2 linked regions of the Parashewanella spongiae genome follow. Each later gene encodes a partner of the first gene's protein in a complex. Links are inferred from orthologs where the notes say so. Each region holds a gene or a part of one and is shown on either strand. Other genes may lie near its edges. The genes, in order: E2I05_RS05285 and E2I05_RS17815.

Region 1 (12,011 bases):
AACTAATTGAATTATAAATTCAGACACCAAACTCTCCATACTAAGCTAACAGCTTATTGTAAGTAGACATCACAGTAACTCACCGCTGTCTGTTATTTTAAATAGACAAAATACCATACTGTTAACTAGCCAAATAACTTTTTTTTAGTGTGTTACTAAGAATTCAAAGTAATTTATGTAAACAGATCATTTTTGTAGATAATTATTGAGTCTTCAAGGCTTGATAAATGCGGATACATAAAAAGTTATTTAACGTATCTTGCATGCATTTCAGAAAGTATGGGCTTACAACAGATGCTCACAACGAAAGGTTATGGTAAATAGGTTTGGGATTACGTCCGCTTAAAGCACTTTATTGTTCTTCAAGTAGCTTGTTCGCTTGCTTTATAACGATTTTTTTAGATATATCTATAACTGCAGAAAGACCTTCTTTTTGAAATTTTTCTTTAATTACGCTTAAAACGCTTGGTTTATTAAGAGCTAAAGCAAAGTCATAACCTTCAGAAGTAATTCGCCATAGCATGCCTGAGGTGAACTCATATTTTCCTAGCTCGTCAAAACCTAGTTCTATTCCAATGGCACTAACTTAAGAATTACTTCTGATATACCTTAAGCCTACGTGCTTGCTTTCTTGAATGTTGTAACCTTGGTGTCGGTTTCGGTCGCCTTTTCTTTGCTCTCGGTTCTTTTCTCCCTGGGCGATTGCCAACGATATGCTCGCCGATAATATTTGCTATCACATCCAATAAAGTGTCAATGATCCCTTCGGTGGCTTGCAAAAGTAATATCTGAAAATCTTGTAATGCGTCATGTGCGGCTTTAAAACTTGCCTCTCTAGGCGATATTCCTTTTTTTTTCTGCCGCTCGGCACATAAGTGCCCTTATCATGTTGTAAACTAACAAATGAACATCAATTTCCTTACGCACCATATCTGGACTACCACACCTTAAAATATCCATTTTCATCATGGTCTTGATTGACCTAAAATCCAACTCGATATGCCATCGTGAAACGTATAAATCAATAATATCTTGCTTCGGATAGACTTCTTTATCCGTGAGCGTGGTAACAATGATACGTTTCTTTGTTCCTACCATTCTGACGATAAGCTCTTCTGGCACTTGAGCGTAATCCTCTGGGGTCATCCATTCTGGACAGGATGGACGAATTAGCTTAAATAAACCATCTCGCTTACCCAGCTTTTCTTCACAGGTTCTGAAATCGACATTTCTGGCTCCGTTTTTTTCGAAAACAGCATCAACGCCTAAACCCATTAGTCCTACAAGAACAAAGTAGTTTTCGAAATTAGCATCTCCCAGCACAATGTCGCCTTGTTTCAAGTCTGACTGCATACTTCTTAATAGTGCCTGCTCGCCAGTACCTTTCCCTTTACAAGGTGAAACAGCCGAGTCAATGACTGCACCGCTTCCCAAAGAAATTAACACTAAAATCCGCAGCTGAGGAAAGCCCAGCCCTTCTTTTTGTGATTTAGGTTGAGGGAATTGGGCTTGGTTCTCGTGCGTATCAGGCATAGATAGTGTTGAGCCGTCAGTTAATAGCACTCTACGGCCATGCCATAAGTATTTCCCTTGAATCGCTTCATCTAAGTTTTTTCCTGATTTCTTCAATAGCGATTTAATTGACTCTGGAGATAACCGTTTTCTTGCTTTGCAGTAGGGACCTGTAATTGTGCTGTTTTTCTCTCGACCTATAGCAATTTGATCTCTAGCGTCACTGATTAGTGTGCAACGACAAGACTTGTTTTCACTGGCTACTTGCTTCATGAAAAGCGAAAGTGTGTGGCAGGCGGGATACTTGCGTACTCTTTGAGTATTATCTTTTTGAAAATCTTCTAAATCTTGCAGAGTGAGAATTGAAGAAAGTTCATCTTCTTCCGTTTGAGCAAAGCGACGTAACAATTCTGGGGCATCATTGAAGAATTGGCGAGTTGTAGTATTCATGGCGTGACACTAGAAAAACCTTAATCTGTATGATTTACTCTCTATTGTTCAATTAGTAAACCTTCAGCTAAATCTTAAGTTAGTGCCATTGAGGTATATCCAACTATATTGAAAGTGTTGAAGCTAGAAGGTTAGAATATTCTGAAGATGAATCATCTTCAGAATTATTTGTTCGAGTTAACGGAGATAGTAAAGAGTATCTAGTTAGTGAAAGCGTTACCTCTGATCTAGGTAATAAAAACTCTTTAGGGTCGTCTTGTTTCTGTCGTTTCTTCGGAGAAAAGGAAAGTGGTTGCTATGTCTGCGACGATGATTCTTTTGCAAAAAGTACAAGCTTGCTCAGTGAATCAGAATACTCAATGGATGAAGACGATTTATCTGCATGGCGCATAGTAGACGATGAAGTATTAAACGCTGAAGCATTTTATTATCATACAGGTTATCCTTATTACAGACTGTATGAAAATGGTGAGTTTGGTCAAGGTACTCTGGAGTACGAGCCTCCGACAGCAAAGGTATTTACATGTCAACGTCCACAAATTTTTGATTTACAGTCAGAGGTTAAACCTACAGATCAAGACTGGAGTAGTTCATCTCAAGAGTTTTATCATACTGAAAAGGATTGGAGTATGTTTGCTCAAGAGTTAGATGAGAAAGCCATCCGAGTCAGTGAAGGTACACAATCAATGCCATGTATGGCAGAAACATCAAAAGTTATTTTAAGCCAAATTGATTTATATCTTGCTGCTCAGTGGCTTAATAATACTGAAAAAGAAGCAATTAATTACTATAAACAACAGGTTCAGGCTTTAAAAGATAAAAATTATCCATACAAAGAGTCTCTTAAGTTGGCTCTAGAATTTACCTTGGTTCAAGATGTTTTTAACATTTTGTCGATCCCACATGTTTCTGAGGAGGAAGCGAAAGAAATTAGAAACTCATCAATTGGAACACTGATAAAAGATTGGGACAAAGAAGCTGAGAATTACGCAAAGAGTCAGCGTTTTTATGGTGTAGGTAGAGAATTTGGCCCTCTTTCGTTAGCAAACATTATATATCAAGATTGGGATGTCGGCTTATTTGGGATATCAAATAGTGAAGCTGAGAGTGTGCAAGCTGGTCATAAAACTTGGCATATATTGCAAGCAATATTCATGCAGTTTTCATCGGAGGACGTAGAGCAGATATTCTCAACACTCAAAACCGTATCAGAAGAAAAACTCGTTGTTCCTGCATTTTGTGGGTTCTCTGTAAAAACGATGAATTTATCACAAAATACTGCTTTAGTCCCTGTTGGATTAACGATTAAGAGAAGTGAAAAACATGACATTGATCTAATGAGTTCATCATTGCTAGCATTTCATGATTTATTGCACGAATCTCGCATAAAGTCAGGGATAATGAAGAGTAATATTGAAAAAAAGCTCGGGCACACTACGGTTATCTCACTTTATAATAACTCCAAACAAGTAGATGAATATATACATTTTATAGCTGAAAATATCGCATTTATATTTGGACATGAACTTGGAAAGTTACTGACTTATTTTATAGAGTCTCCGTTAGATATAGATTTAGATGAATCGAATTTAAAAATGTTTATTGGAGAGTATTTGCCGAATAATTTACTACCTCATGCATTTTCTGTTGAAGATGAAAATTACAATGAAAAAGCCCTAGAAGGCCTAAAGTGGTTAAAGGCTCATGTCCTACAAATGTTTGTGCCACATACCTCCAATTCTAGCGTATTAGCCGTATGTATCAGATTGCGAAGAGAAATTCAGCTCAGTGTTTCAAATGTTTAACTAGATACTTTCCTGTCCATACTTATAAGAAAGAAAGTATCTAGTTTACCAGAACTTCAATATATACTCGCATTGTTACATTACGAGTTAAACCTAAAAACATCAGTTGAACGCTGAGTATATGAGTAACTGCTTGATCAATAAGATAACTTTATCATCATGGCTTTCACCCAATGAGTGAAGTGCTCTACGCTCACAAGCTTGCTAAAATGACTGCTATCTGTGTTGTAACTTTTGCAAGTAGAATAACTACTTGCTGCAAGCTACGCCTTACTATCAGCCATTTTTTCTACGTTTGAGAACGCAGTCAACTGATGTTTCTAGGTTAAATGTATCTTTTGGGTTTAGTATGGTTGGTTTTTCGGTATCTAATTTCTTAGGGTAGTCAGTGTTGAAATGCAAGCCACGGCTTTCTTTACGCTCCATCGCGCAACGTATTATCAATTCAGCAACCTGTACCAAATTGCGCAGTTCAAGCAGATTGTTACTGACACGGAAATTACTGTAATACTCCTGAATTTCTTGTTGCAGCATCATGCAGCGTCTCAAGGCTCTTTCTAGCCGTTTATTGGTTCTCACTATGCCAACGTAATCCCACATGAATAATCGGAGTTCATGCCAATTATGGGCAATAACCACTTCTTCGTCAGAATTTGAAACTTTACTTTCGTCCCATTGTGGTAATTTGACTTGGGTATATTCCTCACTGAGCATTTCAAAAATATGTTGAGATGCAGCGCGAGCATACACAATACACTCTAATAACGAGTTACTTGCAAGACGGTTAGCGCCATGTAAGCCCGTGTAAGAGACTTCACCAACAGCATATAAACCGTCCAAATTAGTTTTGCCATTTAAATCGATCATCACACCACCGCATGTGTAATGTGCAGCAGGCACAACAGGGATAGGGACTCTGGTTATATCAATACCTAACTCAAGGCAGCGTTCGTAAATGGTAGGAAAGTGCTTGATAATGAACTCTGCGGGCTTGTGAGTAATATCAAGATACATGCAATCAACACCTAAGCGCTTAATTTCGAAATCAATGGCTTGAGCAACGACATCTCGTGGGGCCAGCTCTGCGCGTTCATCGAAATCAGGCATAAATCGGCTACCATCAGGGCGCCTTAAGTATGCACCTTCCCCGCGTAAGGCTTCAGTAAGTAAAAAGTTTCGAGCTTCAGGGTGGTAGAGGCAAGTTGGGTGAAATTGATTAAATTCCATATTGGCGACACGACACCCTGCTCGCCATGCCATAGCAATGCCATCACCACTCGATACATCAGGATTTGAGGTATACTGGTAAACTTTAGAGCTGCCACCAGTGGCTAAAATGATAAACCTTGCACTCACAGTTTCGACTTGCTCACTATTACGATTCCATATATAAGCGCCTAGCACTCGGTTGTCTCGGCGCTGTAACTTTTGGCTAGTAATGAGATCAACAGCATTGTAACGCTCAAGTACTTGAATATTAGGATGCCTAATAGCGCGTTGTTGCAGAGTTAATTGTATTTCTTTTCCAGTCGCATCCGCCGTATGGAGAATACGCCTATGGCTGTGCCCACCTTCGCGAGTGAGATGGTATTCAGTACCTTCAGGAGGCTGCTTGATATCTTTATCAAAAGCAACGCCATTTTCGATAAGCCATAGAATAGCATCTTTGCTGTTTTCAATGGTGTGCCTTACCGCAGACTCTTCACATAAGCCAGCACCAGCAATTAACGTATCTTGAACGTGTGAGTCCACACTGTCGCTATCATCAAAAACAGCGGCAATTCCTCCTTGCGCGTAATAAGTGGAACCTTCGAAAAGTTTTGATTTTGAGACTAAAATTACTTTACACTGTTCAGCAAGCTGAAGAGCTAAAGTGAGACCTGCGGCGCCACTGCCGATCACCAAAACGTCAGATTGGTGTTCATTTAATTGCTTCATCGAGTATTATGATGTTTTTATGAATGTCTAACATGGTAAATCAAAATAAATTTTATTGCTGTAGCATTTTTTTAATAAAAATTAGAACTTTTTCAAGTTGCATGGGTCTACATTATTGAATGTACTTCGAGCGACTGAGAAATCAGTAACTTATGATTTGGGAGTAGTCGGCTCGGATGAGTGGACAGAATAGTGATCAACAGATAATCGAACGGGTACAACGTGGAGATAAGCAAGCTTATAACCTGTTAGTGCAAAAATATCAGAGTAAAGTGATGAGTCTAATTTCACGTTATGTGAAAAGTCAGGCTGATGTTGCTGATGTTGCTCAAGAAGCTTTTATTAAAGCTTATCGAGCTTTGCCTAACTTTAGAGGTGAAAGTGCGTTTTATACATGGTTGTACCGAATTGCGGTGAATACGGCTAAAAACTACTTAGTTTCTCAAGGACGTAAAACGCCAGCAAATGATATCGATGCAGAAGAAGCTGAGTACTACGATGGTAGTGACGCATTAAAAGAATTTGCTTCCCCAGAAAGGCTATTACTTTCGAAGGAAATCAAAAAAGCAATTTTTGATACTTTAGATACACTACCCGAAGAGTTAAAGATGGCGATAACTTTAAGGGAATTGGAAGGTATGAGTTACGAAGACATTTCTCAAATAATGGAATGTCCCGTGGGAACCGTTCGTTCAAGAATATTCCGAGCTCGTGAAGCCGTAGATAAAGTATTAAAACCAATGTTGGAACAATAGACCTAATTAGACAGGTGAGTAATGGATAAGTTAGATCAAGAGTGGATATCAGCAGCTGTTGATGGCGACGTTAACAACGACCGCTTTGATGAGTTAGTTGGTGATGAGCTTTCACAAGCTAAATGGCAACGTTATCATGTGATTGGTGATGCACTCCGCGATGAATTACCAGAAACCTTTTCACTCGATTTGTCGGCAAATATTGCGGTAGCCTTAGAAAGTGAGCCTGAAATTGTAGCGCCTGTGCCGCCAAAGCAGAGTCAAGGTACGTCAGGAATAAAGGCGAAAATTGTTCCATTGTTTAAGCAATTTGGTCAATATGCGATTGCTGCTTCTGTTGCAGTATTTGCTGTGATTGGAGTTCAGAATTACCAACAACAAGGCTCGATTGAAAACAATTCCATACCTATGATCAACACTGTACCTTTAGTGGGGAGTGCGTCGCCTGTGAGTTTACAAACAGGGCCATCAACGGCAAAATTGAGTAAACAAGAGTACAATGAAAAGATACTTGAGCAGCGACGTCGCGTTAATGCTTACCTTCAAGATCATATGTTACAACAAAGGTTAAATGCTGGAATCCAAGTGCAAGATATAAGCCCTCAAGCTTCTGCATCTAAAAATCAGCGTTAGGAGTTCGTTTGCGTTCGTTTTTGTTAATACTTACAGCTGTAGTATTTCCAGCTTTTGCCCAAAATAATTTATCTGCCGAAGCTTGGCTAGAAAAGATGAGTCAAGCTTTACAAGAAACCCAATACAGGGCATCAATGGTTCAAGTACAAGCTGATCATATACGTCCGCTTGTCTATTTACATGGTAACGTTGATACCCAAGAAGTAGCATTCTTAGAGTACCTCAATGGCCCACCACAAAAAGCCGTTCGGGTGGGGGGAATTGTTACGTTTTTAGAGCATGATCAACCAGCGTACAGTGTTCAAGCCAATAGAATTCAAGGTACGTGGCCTCAGTCTTTTTCTGGAAATATTCAGTCTTTAGCTAAGGGATACCAATTTGTATTGGGAGGTCGAGGTCGAATTGCTGGTCGCCCAGGACAGTTGATCCGTTTTATTCCAAATGATCAATATCGCTTCGGATATCAAGTTTGGCTTGATATGGAAAGTTATTTACCCCTTAGGTTTGATACTCTTAGTCGCGAAAAAAGTCTATTAGAGCAATTAATGGTCGTTGAAATGGCTGTGCTAGACTCTACCCCCCTAGTGCTTACTGAAGCGATAAAACGTAGCTGGCCAGAAGCTTCCGAAACAAATCGACGACCGAGTGGCCGAGAATGGAGTTTTTCTTGGTTACCAGATGGTTTTAAGATAGTCATAAGCGATCTTCATCAATTATTTGGGAGTGGGCAGCCCGTAGAATATATTTCACTTTCTGATGGTCTAGTCAATTTATCTGTTTATGTCGCACCAACAGGAAGAGGTCCCTTGCCTGAAGAGCTAACGACGACTAATGGCCTTTCGATTGTTACTGAAAAAATGGGGGATTTTGAAATTGTTGTTGTCGGACAAGCACCTTCAGATACCTTAATGACAATAGCTAAAAGTCTCAAATTAAAAAAATAGGGGATTTTTATTATGATGGAAGAAATCGCAAAAGTCATAAAGAATCATCACGATGGCTGGGTTTCTATAGAGGTTGAAAGAAAAAGCGCCTGCCACAGTTGTGCTCAAGATAAAAGCTGCGGTACGGCGACCGTAGCAAAAGCTTTTTCACCAAAGAAGCAAACGTTTGCAATTGAGACTTCGCTTGATCTACAGTCCAATGAAATGGTTAAAATTGGCTTGCCAGAAACCGTAATTTTAAAAGCAGCGGCTTTGGTTTATATACTACCTTTGTTTGGTTTTTTTGCATTAGCCGTTTTAGGAACATTTTTAACAGATGGCATAGGGCTCTCTTTTTCAATTAGTTCAGATTTCACATCGATATTGTTTGGAACAGTAGGTGCGCTTGTTGCTTTTTTTTATGGGAAAAGTAAAGCGAAACTACTCGAAGTCCAAGCGCAACCTATCATCATTTCTCGGCTCGGTGACCAAATAGATGTAGCAACTCATCGGTCCTAGTCTAATATGAATTGGTATCTGTCAAACAATCAGGTACAATTCACCACTTTTTGAGCCCGTTCATTTTCATACTTAAAATACAGCAGATCACAGCAGCATAATGAAACAAATTAGAAACTTTTCGATTATCGCCCACATCGATCATGGCAAATCAACTTTGTCAGATCGCCTTATTCAACATTGCGGCGGTTTAACTGACCGCGAAATGGCTGCTCAAGTGCTGGATTCAATGGATCTTGAACGTGAACGCGGCATCACAATTAAAGCACAAAGTGTCACACTTGATTATAAAGCGAAAGATGGTGAGACTTATCAGTTAAACTTTATTGATACACCGGGTCATGTTGACTTTTCCTATGAAGTATCACGCTCGCTTGCCGCTTGCGAAGGGGCATTATTAGTTGTCGATGCAGGACAAGGTGTTGAAGCCCAAACACTCGCTAATTGCTATACAGCATTAGAAATGGATCTAGATGTTGTACCCATCTTAAATAAGATTGACTTACCTCAGGCTGATCCTGAACGCGTTGCAGACGAAATTGAAGATATTGTTGGTATTGAAGCGGCTGATGCCGTTCGATGCTCTGCAAAAACGGGCATTGGTATCGATGACGTTTTAGAGAATATTGTTTCAGATATTCCTGCTCCAACAGGCGATCCAGATGGGCCACTGCAAGCTTTAATTATTGACTCTTGGTTCGACAGTTACTTAGGTGTTGTCTCTTTAGTACGTATCAAAAATGGTGTACTGAAGAAGGGTGACAAATTCAAAGTCATGTCGACAGGTCAAACTCATAATGCTGACCGAGTTGGTATTTTCACGCCGAAGCAAACCGATATGCCGCAGTTAAATACTGGTGAAGTGGGCTATGTTATTGCTGGTTTGAAAGAGATTCATGGCGCGCCTGTTGGTGATACACTCACCCACGCGAAACATGGTGCGACAGAAGCGTTACCCGGTTTTAAAAAAGTTAAACCACAGGTTTATGCTGGCGTATTCCCAATATCCACGGATGAATACGAAAACTTCCGTGATGCCTTAAGTAAACTTAGCTTGAACGATGCTTCTTTGATTTATGAGCCTGAAAGTTCATCGGCACTCGGCTTTGGTTTCCGTATTGGTTACCTAGGTTTATTGCACATGGAGATCATTCAAGAGCGTTTAGAACGTGAATACAATCTTGATTTGATCACTACAGCACCAACAGTTGTCTATGAAGTTGAACAAAACAATGGTGAAGTTGTTTATGTCGACAATCCGTCCGATCTGCCACCGATTAATAATATTGCAGAAATTCGTGAACCTATCGTTGAAGCTAATATTCTTGTGCCTAAAGAATATTTAGGCAACGTTATTACACTTTGCATTGAGAAACGTGGCGTACAAAAAAATATGGTTTATCACGGTAATCAAGTTGCGATTACTTACGAAATTCCTATGGCAGAAGTTGTGATGGATTTCTTCGACAGATTAAAATCAACCAGCCGTGGCTACGCGTCGCTTGAATATAATTTTGTCCGTTTTGAAGCCGCAGACATGGTGCGTTTAGATGTACTCATCAATGGCGATCGCGTTGACGCTCTTGCTATGATTATTCACAGAACGAACATTCGTCACAAAGGCTTGGCTCTTGTGGATAAGATGAAAGAGTTGATCCCAAGGCAAATGTTTGATATTGCCATTCAAGCTGCTATTGGTAGCCAAATTATTGCACGCTCTACCGTTAAAGCACTGCGTAAAGACGTAACTGCAAAGTGTTACGGTGGTGATGTTTCTCGTAAGAAGAAGCTACTACAAAAACAGAAAGATGGTAAGAAACGCATGAAGCAAGTGGGTAATGTCGAAGTGCCACAAGAAGCCTTCTTAGCTGTGTTAAAACTGAATGAGTAAACGCAGAAGTTGACTTTATTGAGTTGTAAAGCGCCGCATTTTGTGGCGCTTTAGCATTTAGAGAGTCGATAAAGTTTTAAAGCAAATATTTTAGCGGCGGTTCTTGTTATTTAATCAAAACCTAACAGCGACTAAGTTTTTGTTATACTCATACTTAGTTACATTTGTTTTTGAACCTTCGTTGATAATGAACATCCACAGTATGTATAAATAAAATGTTCAATTTATTAAATATTGTAATTAACAGCCAGGAGTAAAAAATACGATGGCAGCTTATTTTTCACTAATTCTTGTGATTATTACTCTAGTGTCCGGTATTATTTGGGCCATAGATGCATTCGCATTCGCACCAAAACGTAAACAAGCTTTAGCATTGGCTGAAACGAAGCAAAGCTTAGATGATGACGCGAAAGAAAAAATCCTTCGTGAACCTGCGGTAGTGGAAACAGCACATTCTATTTTTCCGGTAATAGCCTTTGTTCTGGTTTTGCGTTCGTTTATTTATGAACCTTTTCAAATCCCTTCCGGTTCGATGATGCCAACCTTGCTGGTTGGAGATTTTATCTTGGTTGAAAAATTCAGTTATGGCTTAAAAGATCCTGTATGGCGAAGCCAACTTGTTGAAACAGGTAAGCCAAAACGTGGTGATGTCGTTGTATTTAAATATCCAGTAGATCCAAAAGTTGATTACATTAAACGAGTGATTGGTTTGCCAGGTGATAAAATTATTTATCGTAATAAACACCTTTCAATTGTTAAAGCTTGTGTTGATAAATCCGATTGCCCGAAGGCTGAAGTAGTCCATACTGATGAACTCAACCGTGGTGAATTTAACCAAGACGGTGTAGCGATGTTGCGTTATGAAGAGCAGTTGGGTGATGTTAATCATGATATCCTGATTAACCCATCGCGCCGTGAAATGACTCAGGCCTACCTTAGACAAGCTGGAACTAAGTCTTATGAGTTTGTTGTACCTGAAGGCCAGTATTTCATGATGGGCGATAACCGAGATAATAGCCTTGATAGCCGTTTTTGGGGATTTGTTCCTGAAGCTAATTTAGTGGGTAAAGCAGTAGCAATTTGGATAAGTTTTGAATTTGAGCGCACGGAAGCTGATTTATTGCCGACTTGGATACCAACAGGTGTTCGATTTAATCGCGTAGGCGGAATTGTGTAGTATGAAATCGTGGAAAAATAACGATCGTTTGTTACGTACTTTAGGGTACAAATTTAAGAATGATAAACTGTTAACCCAAGCTTTGACTCATAGAAGTGCTAGCCACAAGCATAATGAGCGGCTTGAGTTTTTAGGTGATTCAATTTTATCTATTGTGATTTCTGATGCTTTATATCATCAGTTTCCTAAGGCAACAGAAGGTGACATGAGCCGGATGCGAGCAACGCTTGTTCGTGGCGATACATTGGCTGTGATAGGTCAAGAGTTCGGATTGGGTGAGTATTTGCATTTGGGCCCAGGCGAACTGAAAAGCGGTGGCTTTCGCAGAGAGTCAATTCTAGCGGACGCTGTGGAAGCTATTATAGGTGCCATTTATTTAGACTCAGATCTCGAAACTATCAGGCAACT
Region 2 (12,159 bases), 3.1 Mb from region 1 along the record:
GTCTTAATTCATTTTTTTCGATGGCAAATTGAACCAATACCCTTTTCACTTGACTTGATAAATCTTTGATCTGTTCAGTGTCTAATATACTTACGATTTCTGTCGGTAAAGCATTAATTACTGCGCTAGGGTTTGCACCTATGTTATAAGCTCTATTCAATATTTTGAGAGCTTGATCCGCATTACTCACTTTAGCAGCAACTTGCTCTATATTAGAGATCGTCGAATTTTGTTCAATAAAATCATCTAATGGTACTGTCTGCCCTATGGCAACAAGTTGCTTGTCAATGCGATGCAATAACAATGTTCGTATTGCCGGAGGAAACTGAGTATTAGAACTCTGATCTTCTTTTATCCTCCGTTCGAAGGTGAGCAATTCGGTCCAGTCAGTTGTTTGATCTATTGCTTGTAATGCCACTGCAAGCATAGGGCTATCAATATCATCATTAAAATCGCATGTTTCAAGGTATTTAGGGGTAATAGGACCAAGCACTTGATCATTGTGATCATCGCTATCTGCAAAATATTTAAAAGCACCGACAGTCATGATCCTATCCATAGCCCTTACTCCCCATCTTATGTAGAGACTAACAGTTGTACTTTGTTCTCCTGCCACCCCGCACAATTTAGAGTTCATAAAGCCAGCAACATCAACTGCCGCATTATCATGTAACTTTTGCACATTTACACTTGGGTTTGGTTCACTAAATACTTTAAGACCTGTCAGCAATTCATACTTTTCAATGGCGTCGGCAAGACCTACATGTTCATTTACATCATTTTCAGCAAGGTTCGTTTGTGCAACATGAGGTAATAGAGCTGCTTCAAGCTCTAAAACAATTTTCTGACAAACTACTGCGGGAGTTGTCACGACATGTGCCATTTGATAAAACTCAGTCAGCAAACTTTCGCTTACATTGAATTTTAAAGCGGCTTCTGCAGTCGATTTATATTTAGGTTCTGCCGTCGCTTCGATACCTATATCTGCTGCAACTAAATCAACCAGAGCTTGAGAAACATCTTCCTTAGATCTTACTTGCCCCTGTGTAGGTGTTTGTAACATACAGGGATTTTTATCGATGAAAGCATCAGCTAATTCTTTAACAGTTGTCGCTTGTATTTTTTGAATTACAGCTAACAATTCTGTTCTTTCAGCCTCTAGCGTGTGCATGGCTCTATAACTTGATGATGCTGAGAATTCTGTTTTATTAGAAGCTAACTGCTTAACCGCTATAAGTTTCACTTCTTGAGATATGGTTTCATCCTCTAGTAACTGAGTGATTTGCTCGGCAATATCCTGCAAAAGACCGAAAGGTCGCTCCGTAGGGATAACTTCACAACGTAATCTTTTATTATCAACATCTAATTTAATGGTATCTATGGCAGCTTCTAGCTCTGGTTTTTCAGCATCTTGAGCAACTTTTTTGGCACTTATGATGAGATTTTCCACTCCTTGGGTGGTATTATCAAATTCAATAAAACCACCTTCTTGAGTTTTACTTGCCGTAATAAAACCTATCCCGCCAGTTTTACCATCTTGTTTTACAGACTCTGAAGATATACTTTCTGATCTTATCTTCACGGCTCCCTTTTGAGTGTGTTGACCTACATAAACTGTTTTACGGCAATTTTCTAGAGGTTCATCAAGTGTTTCAACCTCTCCAACATCCTCATACTCATACTGCTGAGAATAAGAGTGGATCGCTGAGCTTGAAGTTGCTGGAGGGGTTGCCATAGTTGGGACCTCAATTAAATTAATTACAAAAAATTGAAGCAATTATGTGGGATACACACGGTTTAATCAGCTGAATTATTGTTCATGTTCAGCTTTCTGACAGCATATACATTAATAACGGATGAAGCATACTTAATACAACAGATATCCAACTGAATATAAAGATGTTTTATAACAATTAATAAGTAAACAAATAAACAGTGACGAAAGATTATGATGAAGTTCTATCGGGTAAAAACCTGACAAATATTCATTTATTAACTTTATTTAGTAATAAAAAGCACTGATCTTGTTGATCCAATAAAACAACCACAATAAACCCATGAAAACTGTTACTTCGAATAAACGCCCTGTCTAAACGGAAATTAAGTACCTGTCGATAAGTTGTTTGATAATTATTGTGTTCAGGTTTAGTGCTATACAAGACGCAATATAGGGCGCATAGCCGTAGCTATGTAACCGAAGTTGCAACACCGTAGAGTGGTGAAACTGGGCACTAGAAAATCTTAAGAAACTTATGGTCAGGTACTTAACTCTCGCTGAAATCATGCATTTTCAGGTTACACGGGTATGAAAGTGTTGTTGTGGGCAGAAAAATCACAATAGTTTATTGTTTTAACTGTACAATTACTGATAATAATTAAATCTATTTATTTCTGAGATAGAAAAACTCATTCGCTCATCAAAGGTTTATTTTGCCCAATTACATACAACAAAGAATAAAGCTGATCCTCTTACCAATACTACTTACATTAATCAGTTTGGTTATTCTCAAATTAGCTCAAGACCAATGGCAGAGTTGGCGATCAATCATACGAGACTTACCGCTCTGGTTGCTTCCCATCACAGCTGTCATTGCGTTTCAATTTAACCGTAGCCGGCTCGCTTACTTGTCATTTTTATTTTTGATTTATTACGCCGTAGAGCGAAGTTTTATTTCCGATAGCCAATTATTGCAGCAGTACGCTCAACCAGTTTTTATTACTGGCTGCCTAATCTTAACTTACTTATCACTGATAAAAGACAGAATACTATTCTCTATATTTGGTTTGATTAACCTTGTGGCTATTATAATTTGCTTATTCGTGAGCGCTTTATTGGTTCATCTTATCAACAACAATACTGATCAGCTTATAAATACGCTGCCTTGGGTCATCACACCAGAAGATCTAGTATTCATTCCTTGGTTCATCTGCCTTTCTGCCATAATGATCAGGAGCATACAAGATGTCACGCTGACGACAACAGCTACGGCCATAAGCTTTTTACTTTGGTCCATTGAGTATTTTCAACCAATGCTTTTTCCAAGTGCCATGTTATTCATTATTGTCTCAACAATTTATTTACTGAGTATCTTGTTTGATTCCTATGCTCTCGCCTATCGCGATGAGCTTACAGGGCTCCCATCTCGACGCGCCTTATATAATTTAGTGTTATCACTCGGACCAAAATACACTGTCGCAATGTCCGATATCGATCACTTTAAAAAGTTTAATGATACTTATGGTCATGATGTTGGCGACCAAGTGCTCAAACTTGTTTCCAGTAAACTCTCTAAGATCAGCGGTGGAGGGAAAGTGTTTCGTTACGGAGGTGAAGAGTTTACGATTGTATTCCCAAGAAAATCCGCCGAAGAAACTCTTAACCATCTTGAAACAGTGAGGCAAACAATTGAAGATTATCAAATAATTCTGAGAGATGAAAAGCGTAAAAAAGGCGATAAAAAATCTCGCTCACAAGCTTCAAATACAAATAAAACCGTGAGTGTAACGATATCGATTGGGGCTGCGAATAAAGTTCGTGGAGAAAATTTTGAGCATGCACTAAAACAAGCTGATATCGCATTGTACAAGGCTAAAAAACAAGGTCGCAATCAGGTTTGTATTTGAACTTAATACCAATTTAGAGTAATTAATCTCTCACTCTGCAAGAGATAAATGTTTTCAGTACAAGGCGCATGTTCGAAGTACTATATTCCCTACGGCCGCCATACAAAACTGGCGTTCAACGCACTTAGTGCTTTTGTCGGGATAATTCAATCTAAAAACATCAGTTGAACGCTGAGTATACGAGTAACTGTTTGAGCAATACGATGATTTTATTATCATGGTTCTCACCCAATGAGTGAAGTGCTCTACGCTGAGTATATGAGTAACTGTTTGAGCAATATGATGATTTTATCATCATGGCTTTCACCCAATGAGTGAAGTGCTCTACGCTCACAAGCTTGCTAAAATGACTGCTATCTGCGTTGTAACTTTTGCAAGTAGAATAACTACTTGCTGCAAGCTACGCCTTACTATCAGCCATTTTTTCTACGCTTGAGAACGCAGTCAACTGATGTTTCTAGGTTTAATTACTGTAATTGGTATAAGTTCAGATATTCATTGTGATCTTCTCCTACAATAAAAAAGCCAGTCATAAGACTGGCTTTTAAAAACAGAAGCTTAAAGCTCATTATTTAACGACCGTTAAATGTCCACGTTTCTTAGGTGGTTTATCATCGCTATGGTCATCATCTGACGATGCTTCTTCATGAGTATGTTCTTCAACTGAGGAAAGCACTACTTCTTCACTATCGTCGTTTTCTACTGATGTTTCTTCTAAATCAAATACCGTACCTGCGCCGTTTTCACGAGCATAAATAGCAATGATAGATGCCATTGGTAAAACGATATCATGAGGAACACCACCAAAGCGGGCACTGAATTCAACAGTTTCATTTCCTAATTGCAGATCAATCACTGCAGTTGAAATAATGTTCAAAACAATTTGCCCATCTTTGACATATTGCTGTGGTACTTGCGTACCTTTTACATAGGCATCAACGACTAAATGTGGTGTCAGATAGTTATCCATCAACCACTCATAATAAGCCCGCAACAAGTAAGGACGATTAGAAGTAAGTTTACTCATTAGATCCCCATTCGCATTTCACGTTCAGTCTCAGTCAGCGATGCTTTAAATGACTCACGTTCGAATATACGTGTCATATAAGCATGAATGCCTTGGATCCCTTGTACATCTAATTCGATGCCTAACGCTGGTAAGCGCCATAAAAGAGGGCCTAAGTAACAATCAACTAAACTAAACTCTTCGCTCATAAAATAAGGCATTTCAGCAAATGCTGGCGCAAGCGCAATTAAGTTTTCTTTCAACTCTTTGCGTGCTGAGTCTGCATTATCATTATTGCGTATGCGGTTTGCAAGTTCATACCAATCAGTATCGATTCTGTGCATCATCAAGCGACTCTTACCGCGAGAAACAGGATATACAGGCATCAATGGAGGATGTGGAAAGCGCTCATCCAAATACTCCATAATGATACGAGATTGATACAAAACCAATTCACGATCTACCAGTGTTGGCACTGAATTATATGAATTGATTTCCAATAAGTCTTCAGGCATATCATTAGGGTCTACCTGCATGACATCAACAGTGACACCTTTTTCAGCCAGTACAATTCGTACTTGATGGCTATATAGATCGTCAGCACCTGAGTACAGGCTCATGATCGAACGTTTGTTGGCAGCAACAGCCATTGATACCCTCCAGAGTCTAATAAAAACAAACAAGACGAGGGGCAAAGCCCCTCGTCTAAATAACGTAACTGTACATGTTACCCTTTAATTAAGGGTTAGTGTACATCTCTCCAATATTCTTTCTTCAAGAAATAAGAAATTATGAAGAAGATAAACAAGAATCCAAGTACATACCAACCAAGTGATTCACGCTCTAAACGTACAGGGTCACCCGAATACACTAGGAAACCTGTGATATCACGAACAGTTTGATCGTACTCTTCAGCAGATAATGTTCCGCCTTTTGCCTCAGTTAACTTACAAGTTTTATGGCCTTGTTCGTCTTCTGAGCATACCTGTTCTTGAATGCCTTGCAGTTCTTGCATCACATGTGGCATACCAACGGATGGGAAAATTGAATTATTCACACCAAATGGGCGGCTTGTATCTTTATAGAAGCCTTTCAAATAAGTGTACAACCAATCTTCACCACGTACGCGAGCAGCAAGTGTTAAATCTGGTGGCGTTGCACCAAACCATTTAGCCGCTTCTTTTTGAGGAATTGAATTTGTCATCAACTCCCCTACTTTAGCGCCATTGTGAATATACTTGGTGCGCATATCGTCTAATGAAATACCTAGATCAGTCGCTACACGCTCATAACGCTGATATTTAGTACTGTGACAACCAGAGCAATACTTTTGAAACGAATCTAAGCCACGTTCAAGTGATGCTTTATCCGTAAGATCAATATTGGCTTGTTCAAGATGTACATTCCCGCCTGCGGCCATAGCCATTGTCGGCAGTAATGTCACCAATGCAATGATTAATTTCTTCATTAGTGGGTTAACCTCGCAGGAACTGGCTTAGTTTTCTCATTCTTACTGTATAACCATAGGAAGAAGAAGAAAGCAAAGTAAGCTAAAGTAAAGAATCTCGCAACGTTAGTTAGTACTGGAGTAGCAGGAACAGCGCCTAGGTAACCCAATACAACAAATGCCACACTAAACTGAGCAATGTTCAACTTGTGTATCATACTACGGTAGCGAACAGACTTAACTTTACAGCGATCTAACCAAGGCAATACAAACAGCACAGCAATCGACAAGCCCATCATCACAACGCCCATCAACTTATCGGGAACCGCACGCAAAATTGCGTAGAAAGGTGTGAAATACCAAACTGGAGCGATATGCTCAGGCGTTTTAAGCGGGTTAGCAGGCTCAAAATTTGGTTTTTCAAGGAAATAACCATGTCCATCAGGCATAAAGAACAACACATAACAGAACACAATTAAGAAACCAGCAGTACCCATGATGTCTTTAACAGTATAATAAGGGTGGAAAGGAATACCATCAACAGGCCATCCGTTTTCATCTTTATTCTGCTTAATTTCGATTCCATCAGGGTTATTTGAACCAACTTCATGCAGAGCAATCAAATGCAAAAATACAAGTACAACAAGAACCAGCGGCAACGCAATTACATGTAACGCGAAGAAGCGGTTCAAAGTAGCACCAGAAATTACATAGTCGCCACGGATCCACAAAGTGATGTCATCACCAATAACAGGGATTGCACCGAATAGAGAAATAATTACTTGAGCGCCCCAGTATGACATTTGTCCCCAAGGTAATAGGTAGCCCATAAAGGCTTCAGCCATCAATACCAAGAAAATCAACATACCAAACAACCACAACAGCTCACGTGGTTTTTGATAAGAGCCATATAATACGCCGCGGAACATATGCAAATAAACAACCACAAAGAAGGCTGACGCCCCAGTTGAATGCATATAACGCAATAGCCAACCGTAATCTACATCACGCATGATGTATTCTACAGAAGCAAATGCGCCTTCAGAGGTTGGTACATAGTTCATCGTCAACCAAATACCCGTTAGTAGCTGATTGACCAACACTAACAAGGCTAACGAACCGAAAAAATACCAAAAATTAAAATTGGTTGGCGTTGGATACTGCCCTACGTGACGGTTATATGTCGCGGTCATAGGGATACGAGCATCAATCCAACCTTGTAGATTCTTCAACATTACACTGCTCCCTTATCGACACCGATTCGGACAAGGCCTTCATCGATATAATGATGTGGAGGAATGACTAAGTTTAATGGTGCAGGTACACCTTGGAATACTCGACCTGCCATATCAAACGTAGAACCGTGACAAGGACAAAAGAATCCAGAGTCAACACCTTTTACTTCTACATGATCACTAAACGTGTCTGGTAAATAGGTCGGTGAACAACCTAAATGCGTACAAATACCAACAGCTATCAAAAATTCAGGCTTAATTGAACGGCCAATATTTTTTGCATAGTCTGGTTGTTGATCTTCTTCAGAATTTGGATCACGTAACTGATCATTGAGGCTAGGAAGCTGATCGAGTACTTTTTCAGTACGACGAACAACCCAAACAGGTTTTCCGCGCCATTCAACGCGAATTAACTGACCTGGCTCTACTTTACTTATATTTACTTCAACCGGTGCACCTGCAGCTTTCGCTTTGGCACTCGGATTCCATGACTTGATGAAAGGAACCGCTACAGCGACGGCACCAGCACCACCAACTACGGCGGTTGCGGCTGTCAGGAATCTGCGACGTCCGGTATCGACTGGCGCATTGCTCATCCACTTATCTCCCAGAGGGTGTTGGAATTTTTGTAATTCAAAGACATAAATCTTTGATTGTCACCAAAGTGTGACATTTAATACTAAGACGGGGGTTATTATAGCTAAAAATTTGAAACAGATCATAGTGAAAACACATAACTAACTTAAGGATATTCGTAGTTTTCTTAATTCAGAACAATTTTTTGCCTCAAGAAGACTAAAAACTGTCAAAACTACAAATATAATCTGTTTAAAATACAAAAAAACCCAGAATCATCTGGGCTTTTTTACAGTTAAAACCTGAGCCGTTAAATTTAACGAACAGTACTCACCTAACTTATTTTTTCAATGAGCCTTTCATATAACGGAAAAACTCATTATCCGGTGACAACACCATCACATCAGATTGTCCTGAGAAACTCTGACGATATGCTTCGAGACTGCGCAAGAAACTGTAAAATTCAGGGTCTTTCTTATAAGCGTCACCGTAAATCTTGGCAGCGGTTGCATCACCTTCACCACGAGCTACTAGAGAACGACGTTTTGCATCTGCAATTTGTACTGTAACACTACCATCAATCGTTGCACGAATGATTTCAGACTGTTCTTTACCTTGTGCTCGATGCTCTTTAGCTACAGCTTGACGATCAGCACGCATCCGCTTGTAAATACTGCTACTCACATTATTAGGCAAATTAATTTGCTTAACACGAACATCAACGACTTCAATACCAAGATCCTTGGCACTTTCGATGGCATTTCTCAATGCGTCACTTTGTAGCTCATCACGACTGCCTGATACAATATCTTTAATCGTACGCAGGCCAAACTCTGAGCGTAAGTCGTTATTTACTTTGCGTTGCAGCAAAGATTCAGCAATAGCTTTAGTTCCACGGTTCGTAGACAAAAAATACCGTTCAAAATCATTAATGCGCCATTTTACATAAGAGTCGACCATTAAGTCTTTTTTCTCTGATGTCACAAAACGATCCGCATCACTGTCAAGGGTTTGAATACGAGCATCCAACCAGCTTACTTTGTCAATGAACGGCATCTTAAAATGAAGACCCGGAGCAAACACACGCGTTTGCTGTTGGCCATCAATATCCATTTTTAATACCGCACCGAATCTTGCGACGATAGCACGCTCACCTTCATCAACTTTAAATAACGCTGATAAACCAAGAGCAAACAGTAGTGCGAAGATAATTACACCTGTTTTATTCATCATTATCTCCTACCTTCACGTACACGTTCTTCCCGAGAAAGCCTACCAGTCATCGGAATCCCGCTATTACTAGAGTGAGTCACTGATGGTTGATGGTCTGATGAAGACGGCATCATAGCTTTTGTATTACTCATAGCCGGTGTATTTGACATTAACTTATCTAGTGGTAAATACATCAGATTGTTACTGTTCTTATTATCAACCAAGACTTTATTCGATCCAGCAAGCACTTCTTCCATCGTTTCGATATATAAGCGATCACGGGTCACTTTTGGCGCTGAGTGATACTCAGGTAGCAGCTTTTCAAAACGAGCGACTTTACCTTTTGCTTCAAGAACAACTCGTTGCTTGTATGCTTCAGCCTGCTTCAAGATACGTTCAACTTGACCACGAGCTCGTGGTGCAACTTGACGCGCATAAGCTTTCGCTTCAAGAATCGAACGTTGTTCGTCTTCTTGAGCTGCAATTGCATCATCGAATGCATCCTTCACTTCCTCAGGCGGACGTGCAGGCAATAAATTGACATCTTCAATTTTTAAACCAAGTTTGTACGGTGTAAGTATGCGCTTAATTTCTTCAGTAGTCGCTTGACGTATACCTTCACGCCCTGTGGTCAATATATCATCCATTTTGTTATGTCCAATGACATAACGAAGGGCACTGTCAGTCGCCTCACGTAAACTCGCATTCGCATCAACAGCACTGAATAAATAGAGGTAAGGATCGGCTATTTTATACTGTACTTCAAGTTCAACTTTCACCATGTTTTCATCTGCAGTAAGCATACTTCCAGAAGATGAAATTGAACTAACATTTTCAACGTTAACAGGATAAACTTCATCGACAAATGTTGCTTTCCAATGAATGCCAGGATCAGCTAATCCCACATATTCACCAAATCGCAAAACAACACCTTTTTCAGCCTGTTTTACAGTGTAAACACCTGATAATGCCCACACAATAAGTGCAATCACAACAAAAATACTAATGGCTACGCCACCAAAACTGGAACCTTTACCAGATCCAGATCCAGAACCAGAGCCTTTGCCTTTACCGCCAAACCGTTTCGTGAGATCTGAAAAGATTTCATCTAAACCTGGTGGTCCCTTATCGTTGCCATTACGGCCTTTGTTTCCCCAAGGATCTTTATCCTTGTTACCGGGCTCATTCCAAGCCATCTAGTACTCCATAACAGAATGAAATAAAAAATATTTAGCAAACTACTGTATCAGTGGTTTGTTCAATAATAAAGTTTTCCAATTCGCCTTCGCTTTGTTTCAACAAGCGATTCCAGTTAGAAACCGGCAATCGAACTGAAAAAATACAGTTTCCAACTTCGTCATACTCTTGATCTTTTAATACTTCAAGTTGATAAAATTGGCTAATATAATGCCCTGATGTTGCAGGTATTTTTAGCTTATATTCAGCAATTTCTTGTCCAACGAGTGCTTCAATCGCTTTTAAAAGTAAATCGAATCCAATCCGTTTTTGCGCCGATAACCACACTCTCGAGGGTAAACCTTCATCGTTATAATCGATTCTCGGCTGCACATCATCTAACAAATCTATTTTGTTACAAACAATGAGCTGAGGGATTTCATCCGCATCAATCTCTTTTAACACATTTCGTACTTGTTCGAAATTATCACCCATATTTTCGTCAGCGCAATCGACAACATGCAGCAGCAACTGTGCTTGCCTAGTTTCTTGCAGTGTCGATTTAAATGCGGCGACTAAATCATGAGGTAAATGACGAATAAAGCCCACAGTGTCAGCCAAAATGACACTATTGTCGAATAAATCCAATTTTCTTAGGGTTGGATCTAATGTCGCAAACAATTGATCAGCGACATAAACCTCAGAACTGGTGAGCGAATTAAATAATGTCGATTTTCCAGCATTGGTATAGCCAACTAAAGAAACCGTCGATAAATCACCACGGTGTCTGGCTCGACGACTTTGATCACGCTGTTTATCCACTTTCTCTAAACGACGATTGATGGCTTTTATACGACCACGAAGTAATCGTCGATCCGTTTCAAGCTGTGTTTCACCTGGACCGCGCATGCCAATCCCGCCTTTTTGACGTTCAAGGTGAGTCCAACCACGGATCAAACGTGTAGACATGTGCTTAAGTTGAGCCAACTCGACTTGCAGTTTACCTTCATGAGTTCGTGCTCGTTGGGCAAAAATGTCAAGGATCAAGGTGGTACGATCGAGCACACGACATTGACACACCATTTCAAGATTACGTTCTTGGGCGGGTGTCAGTGCGTGATTAAATATAACAACATTGGCCTCTGTTCCTGCAACCATAGCAGCCAATTCATCAGCTTTGCCAGAACCAACAAAGTACTTTCGGTCTGGTGCTTTTCTGCTGCCAGTAATAGTACCTACAGCATGTGCACCTGCAGACTCTACCAATAACTGCAGTTCAGTAATATCTTCCCGACGATCTTCATCTGCAAAGTCAATATGGACAAGAACTGCTTTTTCGCCTGCCTCATAACGATCAAACAAGAAGCATACCTCTCAAATTATACGTTGCTTTCACCAGAGTCGGCTTCAGCATTTGCTGGAGTCGATGAGGTTGGATTTACATTGAATGGGCGTGCTGGTACGACAGTAGAAATAGCATGCTTATAAACCATCTGACTGACGGTATTTTTCAATAAAATAACAAACTGATCAAAAGACTCAACCTGACCTTGCAGTTTGATACCATTAACCAAATAAATAGATACTGGAACGCGCTCACGACGTAGTGCGTTCAAAAATGGGTCTTGTAAAGATTGCCCCTTAGCCATTTTAATTTCCTTTTTAATTTATATAAAAATCAATCTACTACGTTAAGTAAAATTAACAACAGTATGATACTACAAAGGTGAATTGGCTAACTCAGGTGCTGTGCCACTTGGACAACATTCCCTTCAGCACTACTTTCTAACCAACTTACTTCTTTCCAACTACGTAACCATGTTAATTGACGCTTTGCCAATTGCCTAGTAGCAGCAACGACTTTTTCAACCATTTCATTATAG

The links.
Region 2: the proteins of E2I05_RS05285 (region 1) and E2I05_RS17815 are in contact, whole or in part, in a crystal structure (PDB 1YFN), measured with the Escherichia coli proteins. The link is inferred for Parashewanella spongiae from one-to-one orthologs.

Annotation. Positions count from the first base shown.
Region 1 is NZ_CP037952.1:1,389,072-1,401,082, forward strand. Bases 5,557-8,287 are described here. They hold E2I05_RS05285 (sigma-E factor negative regulatory protein), read left to right. Parts: upstream 5,557-6,481; coding sequence 6,482-7,093; downstream 7,094-8,287. Other genes in these bases: nadB (L-aspartate oxidase), read right to left, coding at 5,557-5,705; rpoE (RNA polymerase sigma factor RpoE), read left to right, coding at 5,882-6,460; E2I05_RS05290 (MucB/RseB C-terminal domain-containing protein), read left to right, coding at 7,102-8,037; E2I05_RS05295 (SoxR reducing system RseC family protein), read left to right, coding at 8,050-8,287. In the rest of the region: E2I05_RS21960 (hypothetical protein), read right to left, coding at 353-523; E2I05_RS05260 (hypothetical protein), read right to left, coding at 594-779; E2I05_RS05265 (IS4 family transposase), read right to left, coding at 835-1,962; E2I05_RS05270 (hypothetical protein), read left to right, coding at 2,322-3,767; more of nadB, read right to left, coding at 4,044-5,556; more of E2I05_RS05295, read left to right, coding at 8,288-8,535; lepA (translation elongation factor 4), read left to right, coding at 8,636-10,426; lepB (signal peptidase I), read left to right, coding at 10,692-11,603; rnc (ribonuclease III), read left to right, coding at 11,605-12,011. UniProt on the Escherichia coli protein: An anti-sigma factor for extracytoplasmic function (ECF) sigma factor sigma-E (RpoE). ECF sigma factors are held in an inactive form by an anti-sigma factor until released by regulated intramembrane proteolysis (RIP).
Region 2 is NZ_CP037952.1:4,479,349-4,491,507, forward strand. The notes cover bases 2,923-5,801. They hold E2I05_RS17815 (ClpXP protease specificity-enhancing factor), read right to left. Parts: upstream 4,652-5,801; coding sequence 4,193-4,651; downstream 2,923-4,192. Other genes in these bases: E2I05_RS17810 (GGDEF domain-containing protein), read left to right, coding at 2,923-3,624; sspA (stringent starvation protein SspA), read right to left, coding at 4,651-5,280; E2I05_RS17825 (cytochrome c1), read right to left, coding at 5,376-5,801. In the rest of the region: E2I05_RS17805 (ankyrin repeat domain-containing protein), read right to left, coding at 1-1,735; more of E2I05_RS17810, read left to right, coding at 2,797-2,922; more of E2I05_RS17825, read right to left, coding at 5,802-6,098; E2I05_RS17830 (cytochrome b), read right to left, coding at 6,098-7,312; petA (ubiquinol-cytochrome c reductase iron-sulfur subunit), read right to left, coding at 7,312-7,908; protease modulator HflC, read right to left, coding at 8,228-9,118; FtsH protease activity modulator HflK, read right to left, coding at 9,121-10,296; ribosome rescue GTPase HflX, read right to left, coding at 10,331-11,638; RNA chaperone Hfq, read right to left, coding at 11,656-11,925; tRNA (adenosine(37)-N6)-dimethylallyltransferase MiaA, read right to left, coding at 12,012-12,159. UniProt on the Escherichia coli protein: Enhances recognition of ssrA-tagged proteins by the ClpX-ClpP protease; the ssrA degradation tag (AANDENYALAA) is added trans-translationally to proteins that are stalled on the ribosome, freeing the ribosome and targeting stalled peptides for degradation.